DNA from 4 places in the Streptomyces sp. NPDC001822 genome. Region 2 is predicted to be linked to each of the others. Evidence: riboswitches for the same ligand, from Rfam matches in the RefSeq annotation. Region 2 holds a riboswitch; each other region holds the start of a gene.
The links. A riboswitch is a leader RNA that binds a small molecule or an ion and turns the genes downstream of it on or off. The one in region 2 is predicted to bind cyclic di-AMP.
Positions count from the first base shown of each region.

Region 1: linked by a shared signal. The riboswitch ahead of ACFYY2_RS29905 (C40 family peptidase) and the one ahead of ACFYY2_RS30950 (transglycosylase SLT domain-containing protein) in region 2 are both predicted to bind cyclic di-AMP.
Region 3: linked by a shared signal. The riboswitch ahead of ACFYY2_RS26665 (M23 family metallopeptidase) and the one ahead of ACFYY2_RS30950 (transglycosylase SLT domain-containing protein) in region 2 are both predicted to bind cyclic di-AMP.
Region 4: linked by a shared signal. The riboswitch ahead of ACFYY2_RS24820 (transglycosylase family protein) and the one ahead of ACFYY2_RS30950 (transglycosylase SLT domain-containing protein) in region 2 are both predicted to bind cyclic di-AMP.

Region 1 is NZ_JBIATW010000017.1:40,741-44,494, reverse strand. It holds gene ACFYY2_RS29915 (ATP-dependent Clp protease proteolytic subunit) at 1-418, shown strand, start outside; gene ACFYY2_RS29910 (hypothetical protein) at 426-734, shown strand; cyclic di-AMP (ydaO/yuaA leader) riboswitch at 1,099-1,271, shown strand; gene ACFYY2_RS29905 (C40 family peptidase) at 1,275-1,745, shown strand; partial or broken gene ACFYY2_RS29900 (LysE family translocator) at 1,884-2,003, opposite strand; gene ACFYY2_RS29895 (ATP-binding protein) at 2,170-2,601, opposite strand; gene ACFYY2_RS29890 (helix-turn-helix domain-containing protein) at 2,834-3,754, shown strand, end outside; gene ACFYY2_RS29885 (DUF397 domain-containing protein) at 3,724-3,754, shown strand, end outside.
Region 2 is NZ_JBIATW010000018.1:111,841-115,594, reverse strand. It holds gene ACFYY2_RS30960 (TetR/AcrR family transcriptional regulator) at 1-559, shown strand, start outside; gene ACFYY2_RS30955 (hypothetical protein) at 738-968, opposite strand; cyclic di-AMP (ydaO/yuaA leader) riboswitch at 1,325-1,509, shown strand; gene ACFYY2_RS30950 (transglycosylase SLT domain-containing protein) at 1,514-2,365, shown strand; gene ACFYY2_RS30945 (hypothetical protein) at 2,614-3,231, shown strand; gene ACFYY2_RS30940 (SIS domain-containing protein) at 3,302-3,754, opposite strand, start outside.
Region 3 is NZ_JBIATW010000013.1:112,940-116,693, reverse strand. It holds gene ACFYY2_RS26670 (GntR family transcriptional regulator) at 1-634, opposite strand, end outside; gene ACFYY2_RS26665 (M23 family metallopeptidase) at 859-1,614, opposite strand; cyclic di-AMP (ydaO/yuaA leader) riboswitch at 1,627-1,796, opposite strand; gene ACFYY2_RS26660 (M16 family metallopeptidase) at 1,986-3,368, opposite strand; gene ACFYY2_RS26655 (M16 family metallopeptidase) at 3,395-3,754, opposite strand, start outside.
Region 4 is NZ_JBIATW010000011.1:203,512-207,265, forward strand. It holds gene ACFYY2_RS24810 (cytochrome P450) at 1-562, shown strand, start outside; gene ACFYY2_RS24815 (transglycosylase family protein) at 668-1,627, shown strand; cyclic di-AMP (ydaO/yuaA leader) riboswitch at 1,917-2,088, shown strand; gene ACFYY2_RS24820 (transglycosylase family protein) at 2,089-2,763, shown strand; gene eno (phosphopyruvate hydratase) at 3,089-3,754, shown strand, end outside.

The sequences.
Region 1 (3,754 bases), on a different contig from region 2:
CGGCGGCACCTTCCACGCCATGACGGCGGTCTACGACACCATGCGCTACCTCGCCTGCGAGGTGGAGACCTTCTGCATCGGCCAAGCGGGTGCCGGTGCCGCGGTGCTGCTGGCGGCCGGCTCCCCCGGCCACCGACATGCGCTGCCCGGGGCCCGGGTAGTCATTCAGCAACCCGCTCTGGAGGAGCCGGTGCGGGGACAGCCCTCGGATCTGGAGATCCAGGCGCGCGAGTCGTCCCGCGAGCGCGAGCTGCTCACGGCGATGCTGGCCCGCCACACAGGGCGATCCGCACAGGAGATCAGCGCCGCCATCGAGCGGGACACCATTCTCGACGCCCCGGCCGCCCTGGCGTTCGGGCTGGTGGACCACGTCGTGGAGAACCGCACTCCGTCCCAGCCGCCGCACCCCGCGAGGTGAACAAGCGATGCTCACACCCCAGTTCCCGCCACTGCCCGCACTCACCCGCGCCGAGGCGGAGTTCATCGACTGCTACCTCGAAGCGCTCGACCAGCTCGGCCGGATCAATCCCGCCCGCGGCGGCGACACCTACGGAGCGTTGCGGGCAGCGCAGGCGCTCGCCTCCCGGGCGGCCGCCCTGCGCGACGCGCTCACGCTGATGCACGAGCGGGGCGAGTCCCGGATCCACGCGGAGACGCTGGCCAGGGCGTTACGGCTGCTGGACGGGGAGCGGCGGGCCGGACGGGTCGCCGTACCGCCGGCGTCGTCGCACTGAACACCGGGGCGCCCGACGCCCACGCAGAGGACTCCATTGCGGCGACCTTCCCGACACGCCCGACGAGCCGATGAGTTTTCCTCGCTCGTTCGGCGTAGAAGGTCCCCCTCCCGAGGGACAGCCCAACTTGCGCACCCAGCGCGGACAGTGAACGAAATCGGTCGTTCCATCGCTGGTACGGGGCTGGTCCGGCACGGCCGCGAGGTCACCGGATCCGCCCCGTCCACCCGAACGGATCAGTGGTGACGACTCTCACATATCGCAGCTTCAGCGAGGAAATCCGGCAGCGCGTGCGTAAAGATCCCTGGGACGACAAGCCCCCGCCGCCGCGGCGGGGCGGTCCGGGCGGACGCCGAGTCCTGCCGCTGTCCGGATGCCTGGTCGACAGAAGTGGATCGGCAGGAGTGGAGGACCCGAGCACAACGGGCCGCCCGGACATCCGGACGGTCCTCGGGGTGAAGCCGCCTTGCGCGGCCGGGCAACTTCGCCAGCCCGAACCCGACAGGTCATCCTTCACAGGCGGCTGACGAAGGGTTGCGCATGACTGCGCAGGTTCATGTCCCGTCTCTGTTCGCCCGGGTCGGTACGGCCTCGGTTCTCACTCTCGCTGTAGGCACCACGATGCTGGCCCCGGGCGTCGTCGACGACGCCGAGGCCGCGAGCCGTTCGACGAGGGCTCTCGACATCGCGGCCTCCAAGAAGGGCGCGCCCTACAGATACGGCGCCACTGGCCCGCACCGGTTCGACTGTTCCGGGCTGACGCTCTACTCGTATCGGAAAGCGGGCAAGAAGCTCCCCCGCACGGCGCAGCAGCAGTACAACAAGACCCGCCATATCTCCAGGTCGCAGCGGAAACGCGGCGACCTGGTCTTCTTTCACGCGGGACGCAGCGTCTACCACGTGGGGATCTACGCCGGCAGCGGCCGGATCTGGCACTCGCCGAAGACCGGGGCGGTGGTGCGGCTGGAGAAGATCTGGTCGAACAGCGTCTGGTACGGGAGGGTCCGCTGACACCTGCGTCCGCCCGGTGCCGGCCTTCCGCGCCGGCACCGCTCCCCACCTCGTTCCGTGCAGCAGGGGCCCGGTCACCAGCACGAGTCCCAGCGCGGTGAGCGCCGTGCCGCTGCCGCCCTCGATGGCGCGGGCGGTAAGCACGTACGCCCCGCCCAGCAGCTGGACGGCGCGGAGGAGGACGGGCATCGCCACGAGCACGGCGGCGAGCCCGGCCACCGCCAGGGCGGTGCGCACGAGCAGCCCCGACCGCGTTCCGGCGCGCCCACCCGGACGTGGAGCCGGCGGTCACGGACTGCGAACCGCCCACGGGTGCGGCCGCCGTGGCGGCAGGCGCGAGTCACGGAGAACACGGCGACCGCCGCCACGCTGCCGGCACTGCTGCGGAGCGGTTTCGGCCGCCCCGGCCCACCATGACCCGGCGTCAGGCCTGCGCCGGAACGGCCCAGGGAAGGGCGATCGACACGGTCTTCCCCCCGTCGGGCGTGGGGCTGACGCTGAGTCTCCCACCGCATTCCTTGGCGAGGGACCTGATGATCACCATGCCCCGGCCGTTGTCCTGACGGACCGCCGCGGGCAGCTTCTGCGGCCAGCGGGGGTGGCTGTCCGTCACGCCCAGGTACAGCTCCTCGTCCCGGTCGAGCCGTAGGGCGACGGTGAACGTGGGTGACAGACCGAACGTGTGCTGGACGGCGTTGGTGGTCAGTTCCGAGACGATCAGCCGGACCGCGTCGGCCAGGTCACTGTCCTCGGCCAGGCCCCACTCGCTGAGCACCCGCGCGACGTGGGCCCGGGCCGCGGACACCGAGACCGGGTCGCTCGGCAAGGTGACGGTTGCTTCCTGATGGTCTGCCATGGCGTCGCCGTCCCTTCCCGTCCCGACCGGTCCGCGACCGGTCCGGATTGTGGTTCGCGCCAGACTGCCACTCCCGAGGCCGTCCGTAACTGCGATCCACCAAGATATGCATATATCTGTCGCCCATTCCGGTGAACCATGCCCCGCGAGCAGTGACCGGGCGCCACACTGGCCACTTTCCGAGCCGCCCCCGAACGGGGGCCGGCTCTCCGTACAACGGAGGGAGGCCGTCGTGCGCAACGGCCCGGTCGTACGCCGTCGCAAACTCGGCGAAGAACTGCGCGGTCTGCGTCACACATCCGGACTCACGAGCCGGGAAGCCGCGGGAATGCTGGGCTGGCACCAGTCGAAGGTGAGCCGGATCGAGACGGGCGCGAGCGGGGTGTCCCCCGACGACGTGACGCGGTTACTGGACGTCTACGGCGTGGACGACGGGCAGTTGCGCTCCCTGCTCCAGACGCTCGCCGGATCGGCCGGCGGCGGCGGGAACGGCTGGTGGCACGCCTACCGTGGCCTCATCCCGCCGCAGTACCGCGACTTCATCAGTCTCGAGTCACAGGCCGATGCCGCGCGCACGCTCGAGACATCGGTGGTGCCGGGGCTCCTGCAGACCGCCGACTACGCGCGGGCCGTGACCCGCTCCACCCTGGACGGCCTGCCCCCCGCGGCCCTCGACTCCCTGGTGGAGGTCAGACTCGCCCGGCAGAGCGTCCTGCACACGACCGGACCGCTGCGGCTCAGCGTGGTGCTCGACGAGGCGGTTCTCAGACGCCAGGTCGGGGGCGCGGGGGTGATGGCGGAACAACTGCGCCACTTGCTGTGGGCGGCCCAACTTCCACACGTGACACTTCAGTTGCTGCCGTTCGCGGCGGGAGGGTACGTCGGCCTCACCGGCCCCTTCGTTATCTTCTCCTTTCCGAGCACTTCTGATCTGGATGTGGTCGTTCTTGACCATTTGACGAGTAGCCTCTATCTGGAGCGGAGAGAAGACATCGAGGCGTACAGCTCGGCCTTCCGCACGATGCAGGCCCACGCGCTGTCGCCCGAGCGTTCGCTGGACCTCATCGCCGCGCTGAGCAGCGGCGGTCAGGCGGAACCTTCAGACTGCCCGAGGGGGGCACGATGTCCGACCGTCCCGCACAGCTCCCACAGC
Region 2 (3,754 bases):
GGCGCAGATCAGGGCCGGGGGCGCCGCGGCGACCACGCTGGACGACATCCGCGCGCGCACCTCGACGAGCAAGAGCCAGATCTTCCACTACTTCCCCGGAGGCAAGGAGGAACTGCTGCTCGCGGTCGCCGCGCGCGAGGCCGAGCTCGTCCTGGAGGACCAGGAGCCGCACCTCGGCGACCTGGGCACCTGGCAGGCCTGGCAGGACTGGCGGGACGCCGTCCTCCGCCGCTACGAGCAGCAGGGTGTCACCTGCCCGCTCGGCGTGCTGATGACCGAACTGGGCCCCAGCACCCCCGCCGCCCAAGCGCTCACCGCCCGGCTGCTCGACCAGTGGCAGGCCGCTCTCCGTCGCGGTGTCCGGCGCATGCAGGACAGCGGTGAGATGGACGGAGGGCTGGACGCCGATCGCACGGCGGCAGCCCTGCTCGCCGCGGTGCAGGGGGGTGTGACCATCCTGATGTCCACCGGCCGGGTCACGCACCTCGAAGCCGCGCTCGACAGCACGCTCGGTCTGCTGCGGGCGACGGCCCCGGGGGCACCTCTGCGCGAGGTGTGACGGCCCGGCCCCGCACCCGAGGCGCCGGCTGTCGCCCGAGAGGACGAGGGAGCGCCCCGCCGGGACCGTGTGCCTGGCGGGGCTCCCGGGCGGCGTACGTGGCGGAGGCTCAGGGTGCCGCGCCCTTCCCGTCGTGCCGGTCTCGCGCGAGGAGTGGTGCCCCTGTCCGCCCGGCCGCTCAGTGCGGCCGCCAGCTGAGCTTGCCGCCCCCCACCCACCGGACGGCCGCCGGGTCGTCCAGGTCGTGCACGGGGATTCCGGCCTCGGCCGCGGCGATGAGCACGTCGGTCACTGCGGTCGCGGTTCCGATCACCTCCCCGTCGATCTCCACGATGCGGAACGGGGGGTCGCCGGGCTGAACGGGCAGCACGGTGATCCGCGGGTTAGGGAACTGAGGGGTGTAGGTCATGCGGGATCGGTTCCACGGGACCGCACTCCCTATGCCTGAATGAAGCCCTAGTGAGCCTTATGCCCGATTTGGCACCTTATTTGGAATTGATCCCGTAATCCATAAAAGACCATTTCATGCGACCTGGGGACCTTCGAGAGGGAGCAAAACGCCCTTTTCGGACTCCGTGACCAGCGTCACCCCAAACGCCCCGGACGCCGGAACGGCCTCGCCGGTTCCCTTGTGTCCCAAGAAGAACCGGAGGCGCCGTGTGCGATGGATTACAGGAATTTCCGAAATTCGATCTTGCGATTGAATTTGGATCATTACTCCGGGCTTGTTCCTTTCGCTATTTCTCGCCTACGGTCACCCTCATTCCGGATGGAACGCCGAATCCTGCCGCCGTCCGGTTACCCGACCACTTCTCGTACGGCAGGAGCGGGGGACCCAAGTAAGCGCCGGCCCGGTATCCGGGACGGCTCGGGGTGAAGTCGCATGTCATGCGGCCGGGCATCTCCAGCTCGAACCCGACAGCTCACTTCGTAGGCGACGGAGAGGAATTCAGCATGCCCGGTTTTTCCAACCACCGTCGTTCCAGGACCAGTTCGCTGAAGCGCGGCGTCATCGCCGTGACCACGGGCGGAGTCGTTCTCGCACTCCCCGTGATCGGCGCCACCGGTGCCTTCGCGGCCCCGGCCCAGCCGGCCGCCGCTGAAAAGACGGCGACGTCGACTGCCGCTTCCGCACACGGAATTGCGGCAAAGCACGCAACGCCCAGGCACTATTCCGTCGTCGTCGGCGACACTCTTGCCAAGATCGCTCGCGAGCATTCGGTCCACGGCGGCTGGAAGGCTCTGTACGAGAACAACAAGAAGGTCGTCGGAGCGAACCCCGACCTCATTCACCCCGGCCTTGAGCTGACCCTCGGCGGCAAGCACTGGAAGAAGGCCGCGGACAAGCCGGCGAAGGCCCACAAGCCCGCCAGGGCCGAATCCAGGTCTTCCGACCGTGCGGACCGTTCGGAGCGCAGGAGCGAGCTCGCCGCACAGGGCGCACCCGCTGCCGAGGCGGCCCCCGCCGCTCAGCGGACCGCGTACACCAACGACCTCGACGGCTGGATCAAGGAGTCGCTGGCCGTCATGGCCGAGCACGGCATCCCCGGCACCTACGAGGGCATCCACCGCAACATCATGCGTGAGTCGTCCGGCAACCCGATGGCCATCAACAACTGGGACTCGAACGCCGCTGCGGGCATCCCGTCCAAGGGTCTGCTGCAGGTCATCGACCCGACCTTCCGGGCCTACCACGTGCCCGGCACGTCGCTGGACAGCTACGACCCGGTCGCCAACATCACGGCCGCGTGCAACTACGCCGCCGACCGGTACGGCTCGATCGACAACGTCTTCGGTGCCTACTGAGCCTCCGGTGACGAATGACCCTCCCGCACCCGGCGTGTGAGGCAGGGGCAGGAACAGAGGGTGGTACGGGTTCGGCGGAACCCGTACCACCCTTTCTTCGTGCACGGCGCCGGGCGGGGCGGGGACCAGGGGCGCGGGGCGGATGGTGCGGCGGGTGGCGTGGCACTCACCCCACGCGGGTGATCCGGCACGGGTGTCCGGCCGCGGCCGACTGGTCTCGTACAGGTTCGTCGTCCATACTGCCCGCCGTGGAGCAGCGCATAGATTCCAACACCAAGCCCGAGTTCGCCGCGGGGACAGACCCGGCGTACATCCCAGGCCTGACGGCCCCTGCCCCCGCGCGGGCGGAGGCGGATGCGGAGACGGCCGACGCGGCACCGGAGGATGCCCGCAGGTCCGACGAACCGGACGCCCGGGACGCGGCCGACGTCCAGGACGCGGTGGTCGCGCAGCCGGCCGGCGACCGGGCGGACGGTCCCCGGACTTCCGACGACGCGGTGCGAGGCGGCGAGGCGGTCACCGACGACGAGGGCGCTGCCGCCGTCACCGGCGCAGCGGGCGCGGACGAGCCGGGCGCGACCGGCGGCGGCCCTGTCTTCGAGGTCAGCGACCGGCGTGGATCCATCAGGGTGGACGCCGAGGGTGTCCGCTTCCGGCTGGACGACCAGGAGGCGGAATTCGACTGGTCCGAGATCGGTGCGGTCGAGGTCACGACCGGCCGCTTCGGGCGCCGGTTCACCGTCACGGTCCACCTGTCGAGCCGCCGGTGGTTCAACGCCGAGGTCGAGGCCGATGCCCGGGGCCGCCTCAAGGAGTGGACCGCGGAACTGGACGCCGCGCTGGACGCCCACTTCGAAGAGGGCTGACCGGGGCTTCGCCCACGGCCGCGCACCGGGCTTTGTACGAGCCTGGTGCGCGCTGTGCCGTGACGCGGGGTCAGGCCCGCTCCGTCCCGTCGAGCACCACCGACCGGGTCAGATGGCGCGGCAGGTCCGGGTCGAGGCCACGCGCCGTCGCACGGGCGACGGCCAGCCGCTGTACCCGGACCAGATCGGCCAGCGGATCCAGGTCGCTCTCCACCCAGCGCGCACCCGTCGCGCGCACCTGCCCGGCCAGACCCTCCGGGGCGGAGCCGAACATCCACGTGACCGTTCCGGCCGTGGCGATGCTGATGGGCCCGTGGCGGTATTCCATCGCGGGATACGACTCGGTCCAGGACAGCGACGCCTCCTTCATCTTGAGCGCCGCCTCGTTGGCCAGCCCGACCGTCCAGCCGCGCCCCAGGAAGCTGAACTGGGTTGCTTCCAGGAGGCCTTCGGGCAACGGTTCGGCGAGCGCGCTCTCCGCGTCCCGTACGGCCTTCTCGGTGTGCAGCCCGAGGTGGGCGCG
Region 3 (3,754 bases), on a different contig from region 2:
CGGACCGGTCCGTGCGGCGCAGCCGGTGGGCGGCCGTGACCCGCTCGGCGTGCTGGACGGCGAGCGCCCTGGCCCGTTCGGCGTCCCCGCGCGCCACGGCGTCCACGAGGGCTCCGTGCTCGGCCCAGGATTCCGCGGGCCTGGCCGGCTGCTCCACGGAGTACATCCAGGCGATCTTGTGCCGCAGCTGCGTGAGCAGCGCGATCAGGGCCGGGCTGCCCGACGCCTGGGCGAGCGTCTCGTGGAACCAGCCGCCGAGCGAGCGCAGGTCCTCCCCCTCACCTCGCCGCACCCTCTCCTGACCCAGCCTGACCAGGCCCCGGAGCACTTTGAGGTGCGCGTCGGTGCGGCGCTGCGCCGCGCGCGCGGCGCCCAGCGGCTCCAGCAGCATCCGGATCTCCAGGAGGTCGGCCGCCTCCTGCTCCGTGGGTTCGGCGACACAGGCACCGGCGTGCCGGCGGGTGACGACGAAGCCCTCGGACTCCAGGGTGCGGAGCGCCTCGCGCACCGGGACGCGGGAGACGCCGTAGCGTCGCGCGAGCACCTCCTCGGTGAGGCGGCCGCCGCGCTCGAAGACACCGGAGACGATGTCGTCACGGATCGCCGTGCATACCGACTGCGCGGGAATGCGCATGTCCGAACCTCCGCCTTAATCCCCGCGAAACGCGGCCGATCGACGCCTGTTCCGTGACTCTATTGCAACCGGACGGAATTTCCGACGGCGGGGTGGAATCCATGGATATCTTTTGGCTGGAAGTCAGTTCTGCGCGGCCCGGAGACACCGCGGCAACCCGGGGTACGACGAAGGCCCCGGCGCGTGCCGAGGCCTTCGTCGGAGCGGTGCGGGCGAGCCCGGGGTCAGACCTGGACGCCGTGGGCGCGGAGATAGGCGACGGGGTCCATGTCCGAGCCGTACTCGGGGGTGGTGCGGGCCTCGAAGTGCAGGTGCGGTCCGGTGGAGTTGCCGGTCGAGCCGGAGAGGCCGATCCGCTGCCCCGAGCCGACGCTCTGGCCGACCGAGACGCCGATCGAGGAGAGGTGGCCGTACTGGGTGTACGTGCCGTCCTTCATCCTGAGCACGATGTTGTTGCCGTAGGCACCGCCCCAGCCCGCCTCGACGACCGTGCCGGCACCGACGGCGACGACGGGGGTGCCGGACGCGGCCTGGAAGTCCACGCCGGAATGGGTGCCCGAGGACCAGAGCGCGCCGCCGGACTTGTAACCGGTGGTGACGTGCGAACCGGCGACCGGGAGGTGGAAGGCGTTGAGACGGGCGCGCTCGGCGGCGCGTGCGGCACGCGCCTTCTCCTCGCGGACCTCCTTGGCGCGGGCCTCCGCCTTGCGCTTGGCCTCGGCCTTCGCCGCGGCGACGTCGGCCTGGTGCTGCTGCGCCTCCGCCTGGGCCTCGATCTGTGCGGCGAGGCTCGTGTCGAGGGCGACCGCCTGGGCCAGGCCGGTGCTTGCGGTGACCTCGGAGTCCGCGGCGAGCGCCGGGGAGGCTGTGGCGCCGATGACACCGGTGGTGGCGAGGGCGGCGATGCCGGCGACCCGGGCGCCCCTGCGCGTCAGGCGGCTCGGGGCACGGTGCTTCCCGGCGGCACGGATGAACGCCATGAAGTGGCTGGTCCTTTCCTTCCTTCTCGCCTACCGGGTTAGCTGACGGGTTCGGAGCAGGAAGGTCTCCTACGGGCCCCTCTCGTCTCGTGCGAGACGCAGGGATCCGATTCACCCCAGGGACTTCATGGGTCCCCGGCTCCCCAGGCTCGCGCCTGACGGGGACTCGGCGATGGCTGTCCGGAGCCGCGGTCGCGGCTCGTGTCCGGCGGACAGCCGAGCCGACGCTAGGACGGGCCCCTCGCCCGCACCAAACGGAAAGCATCTTTTGTCGGACATCCCACAGGATGAACGCGCACTTCTCTTGATAAATCAGACAAAAGACAGGACCCCGGCGGAGTGCCCGCCGGAGTCCCGAATGTGCCGGACCGTCAGCCGCTGACGACCGTCACCTCGCCGATGCCCAGCTCCCGTACCGGGTCCGCGATCTGCGCGGCGTCACCGACCAGCACGGTGACCAGACGGTCGACCGGGAAGGCGTTGACCACCGCGGCGGTGGCCTCGACCGTGCCCGTCTCGGCCAGGCGCGCGTACAGCGTGGCCTGGTAGTCGTCCGGGAGGTGCTGCTCCAGCTGGTCGGCCAGGGTTCCCGCGACAGAGGCCGCCGTCTCGTACTTCAGCGGGGCCACGCCGACGAGGTTCTGCACGGCGGTCTCACGCTCAGCGTCGGTGAGCCCCTCGGCCGCCAGGGTGCGCAGGACCTTCCACAGGTCGTCGAGCGCCGGCCCGGTCGACTCCGTGTCCACGGAGCCGCTGATGGCGAGCATCGCCGCACCGGTGGAGCCGGAGGACGAACCGGGGGCCGTCGAACGCAGCACCTGGCCGAAGGCCCGGACACCGTAGGTGTAGCCCTTCTCCTCGCGCAGCACGCGGTCCAGCCGGGAGGTCAGGGTGCCCCCCAGGCAGTACGTGCCGAGGACCTGGGCGGGCCACACGCTGTCGTGCCGGTCGGCGCCGATCCGCCCGATGAGGAGCTGGGTCTGCACGGCCCCGGGTCGGTCCACGATGACCACACGGCCGGTGTCGTCGGCGGTGATCGGGGGCACCGGGCGTGCCTGGACCGTGTCCCCCGACCAGTCGCCGACGGTGTCGGCGAGCAGTTCGTCCAGATCGATGCCGGTGAGGTCGCCGACGACGACCGCGGTCGCGGTGGAGGGACGGACGTGCGCGTCGTAGAAGGCGCGGACGGCCGCGGCGTCGATGCGCCGCACCGTCTCCTCCGTCCCCTGGCGCGGACGCGACATCCGGGCGGTCGCCGGGAAGAGCTCCTTGGAGAGCTGCTTCGCCGCCCGCCGGGCGGGGTTGGCCTGCTCGTGGGGGATCTCGTCGAGCCGGTTGCCCACCAGGCGCTCGATCTCGCTCTCCGCGAAGGCCGGGGCCCTCAGCGCCTCGGCGACCAGGCCGAGCGCCTTGGCGAGCCGGGAGACCGGCACCTCCAGGGAGACGCGGAGACCCGGGTGGTCGGCGTGGGCGTCCAGGGTGGCGCCGCAGCGCTCCAGCTCGGCCGCGAACTCCTCCGCGGAGCGCTTGTCCGTGCCTTCGGACAGCGCGCGGGCCATGATCGTGGCCACACCGTCGAGGCCCTCGGGCTCCGCGTCCAGCGGCGCGTCGAGGAAGATCTCCACGGCGACGACCTGCTGGCCGGGGCGGTGGCAGCGCAGGACGGTCAGGCCGTTGGGCAGGGCACCCCGCTCGGGCGCGGGGAAGGCCCAGGGCCTGGCCTCGCCGGCGGTCGGCTGCGGGTGGTACTCCATCGCTACTCCAGTCACGGCGGCGTCGGTCACTTGTCGGCCCCCTCGTGCGCGTCGGTCTCGGGCGCGTCGGTGCCGTCCGCCTCGTCCGCCGGCTCCACCGGCTCGTAGACCAGGACGGCACGGTTGTCGGGCCGCAGATGGGCCCGGGCGGCGGCCTTGACCTCGTCGGCGGTCACGTCGAGCACGCGGCCGACCGCGGTCAGGGCGAGCTGCGGGTCGCCGAACAGGACGGCGTACCGGCACAGTTCGTCGGCACGGCCGGAGACCGTGCCGAGCCGGTCCAGCCACTCGCGCTCCAACTGTGCCTGGGCGCGTTCCATTTCCTCAGGGGTGGGGCCCTCCTCGGCGAAGCGGGCCAGCTCCTCGTCGACCGCCTCCTCGATCCG
Region 4 (3,754 bases), on a different contig from region 2:
CCTTCTCTTCGCCGGTTTCGAGACCACCGTCAACCTGATCGGCAACGGGATCTACGCGCTGCTGCGCAACCCGGCGCAGCGCGAGCGCCTGGAGCGCTCGCTGGAGGCGGGGGAGACCGGACTGCTCGCCACGGGCGTCGAGGAGCTGCTGCGCTACGACGGGCCGGTGGAGCTCGCCACATGGCGCTACGCCACCGAACCCGTGGCGCTGGGAGGACAGGTCATCGCGGCGGGCGACCCCGTCCTCGTGGTGCTCGCCGCGGCCGACCGCGACCCCGGGCGATTCCAGAATGCGGACACCCTGGATCTCGCTCGGAGTGACAACCAGCACCTCGGTTACGGGCACGGCATCCACTACTGCCTGGGTGCGCCGCTGGCCCGTCTGGAGGGGCGGGTCGCCCTGGCGACCCTGCTGAAACGGCTCCCTGACCTGCGGCTCGCTGCCGAACATGCCGATTTGCGATGGCGCGGTGGACTCATCATGCGTGGACTGCGCACACTCCCTGTGGAGTTCGTTCCCGGCCATACGGCGCCGGAAGGTGACATTCTGTCAACTCCGTGACTTTCACGTGATCTCCGCTGCATCGACTTGTGACACACGTTCGAGTACGGCTAGGTTCACCGTTCGACTCACCCGTCACATGTCAGTCACACGGAAGGCAATCCCATGGGCTCCGCGAACGGCAGACACCGTCGCCCTCGTCAGGCACCCGCCATCGTCGTCGCCGCAGGCGTCACAGGATCGGCGATTGCCATCCCGCTGCTCGGCGCCGGCGGCGCACAGGCCGCAGACGCCTCGACGTGGGACCGCGTCGCCGAGTGCGAGAGCGGTGGCATATGGAGCGCCGACCTCGGCAACGGCTACTACGGAGGCCTGCAGTTCTCCGAGGCCACCTGGTCGGCCTACGGCGGCACGGCGTACGCGTCCCGAGCCGACCTCGCGAGCCGCTCGCAGCAGATCGCCATCGCCGAGAAGGTGCTGGACGACAAGGGCCCCCAGGCGTGGCCCAGCTGCTCGGTGATCTCCGGGCTCGCACTCGACGGAACGCTGCCGGGTGTGGACCCGGGCGACGGGCCGTCCGCCGAGGCGACGGGCACCGCGACCCCGTCCGCGACCCCCTCCGCCGAGGTGCCGGACGAGGCGGACGCGAAGGGCAAGGCAGGGAAGGCCAAGTCCGGCGGCGCGACGGGCAAGGGCGGGAAGGCGGACGCGTCCGGCGCTTCGTCCTCCGCCACGCCGTCGCCCGAGGCGTCCGAGACCTCCGCAGCCTCGAAGCAGGAGGGGACGAAGGCCGGGAAGCACCGCGGCACACCCGCCCCCGAGACGGCCGAGGAGTCGTCCTCCTCGGCGGCCGAGGGCCGCGAGTCGGGCAGGCACGCCTCGCGCGGTGCCGCCGAGGGGCGTCAGAGCGCGGAGGGGACCTACACCGTCCAGGAGGGCGACAACCTCTGGGCGATCGCCGACACGGAGGAGCTCCCCGGCGGCTGGCCCGCTCTCTACGAGGCCAACAAGGACGAGCTCGGCTCCGACCCCGACCTGATCCTTCCCGGCCAGAGTCTGGACCTCGGCCTCGCCCTCGGTGCGGACGCGGGCGGGGCGCAGGCGGAGACCCCGGCCGCCAACTGATCAAAAGCGGGAAAACACCCCGAAATCAGGGGTAGTTCAGAGGCCTATGTCCACTTATGTGTAAGTGAGACATGGGTCTCTTTGCTTCAACTCGCGTGTCATGTACGCCCGGTCTGTCCATATCCGCTCCGACCTGCGCGAACGGATCGCCGGGCCGAGCGGTAACGCGACGATTGACCGCTATGCCCATTTTTGAATGTAGGGGTTGTGTGTGATTACGGTCGGAGCCGCTCGCACCGCGGGCACCTTCGACCGTCACGCCGAATCCTGCCGTCGGTCGGGGGGAACGACGCGTAAAGCGCCGTAGGCAGGAGCGGGGGACCCAGGTAAGTGCCGGAGCCCGGCTGTCGGAAGACGGCTGAGGACCGGCTGGGGGTGAAGTCGTCCGCGAGTGCGGTCGGCCGGGCAACTCACAGGCCCGAACCCGACAGCTCACCTCGTAGGCGTCGGTGAGGAGAACCATGCTGCTTTCCAGCAAGGGCAAGCACCGCCGCCCGTCCAAGGCCGTCCGCATAGCCACCCTGGCGGGCGTCGCCGGTGCGGCCGTGGCCGTGCCGCTGATGGGCGCGACCGGTGCTTCCGCCGCCTCCGTCGCGACCTGGGACGCCGTCGCCCAGTGCGAGTCCGGTGGCAACTGGTCCATCAACACCGGCAACGGCTACTACGGCGGCCTGCAGTTCTCGGCCTCCAGCTGGGCGGCCGCCGGTGGTACGCAGTACGCGGCCCGCGCCGACCTGGCCACCAAGGACCAGCAGATCGCCGTCGCCGAGAAGCTCCTCGACCTGCAGGGCCCGGGCGCCTGGGCCTGTGCCGGCGCCGGCGGCCTGACCAACGACGGTGTGGACCCGGGTGTGGACACCGGCTCCGCGCCGAAGGCCGAGACGAAGGCGCAGCCGGAGCGCAAGGCCGAGCAGCCCGTCTCGCGCAGCGAGAAGCGCGAGACCGTCACCACCCCGACCGGCCAGAAGGTCGAGAAGGGCGACGGCGAGTACAAGGTGAAGCCCGGCGACACCCTCAGCAGCATCGCCGAGGCGGAGAAGGTCAAGGGCGGCTGGCAGAAGCTGTTCAAGCTGAACGACGACATCGTCGAGAAGGCCGACCTGATCTTCCCGGGCCAGCAGCTCCACCTGAAGTAGTCACGAGCGGTACGGGGTCCTCCTCCGCCCCGACGGCCCGGCCCGGCGCGCCCACCCCCCTGCGCGCCGGGCCGGGCCGTGCCCGGGGTTCCCGGGTGCCTCCTCGGCGGGGCCCGTGGGGACTCCTGCGGGGGGAAGCGTTCAACTGTTGTAGTTACTGACCAGTAAATATCTGGAGATTTGCCCGTAATGCAGGTCCTTGGGCCCTTTTTCGTCCCAGGGGACGGGCGGACGGCCGACGGAGCGGGCCGAGCCGGTTAGGCTCGTGGCGCAAGGCCACAGTGACCCTGCACATCCAGTGTCATATCCCAGAAGGAGATGCCTCGTGCCGTCCATCGACGTCGTCGTAGCCAGGGAAATCCTCGACTCCCGGGGCAACCCCACGGTCGAGGTCGAGGTTGGCCTCGACGACGGCAGCACGGGACGTGCTGCTGTTCCGTCCGGCGCCTCCACCGGTGCGTTCGAGGCCATTGAGCTTCGCGACGGCGACCCCAACCGCTACCAGGGCAAGGGCGTCGAGAAGGCCGTCCTCGCCGTGATCGAGCAGATCGGCCCGGAGCTCGTCGGTTACGACGCCACCGAGCAGCGCCTCATCGACCAGGCGATGTTCGACCTGGACGCCACCGAGAACAAGGGCTCCCTCGGCGCCAACGCCATCCTCGGTGTCTCGCTGGCCGTGGCGCACGCCGCGTCCGAGGCCTCCGACCTCCCGCTGTTCCGCTACCTCGGCGGCCCGAACGCGCACCTGCTGCCCGTTCCGATGATGAACATCCTGAACGGCGGCTCGCACGCCGACTCCAACGTGGACATCCAGGAGTTCATGATCGCGCCGATCGGCGCCGAGTCCTTCTCCGAGGCCCTTCGCTGGGGCGCGGAGATCTACCACACGCTGAAGAAGGTCCTGAAGACCAAGGGCCTCTCCACCGGTCTCGGCGACGAGGGCGGCTTCGCCCCCAACCTCGAGTCCAACCGCGCCGCCCTCGACCTCATC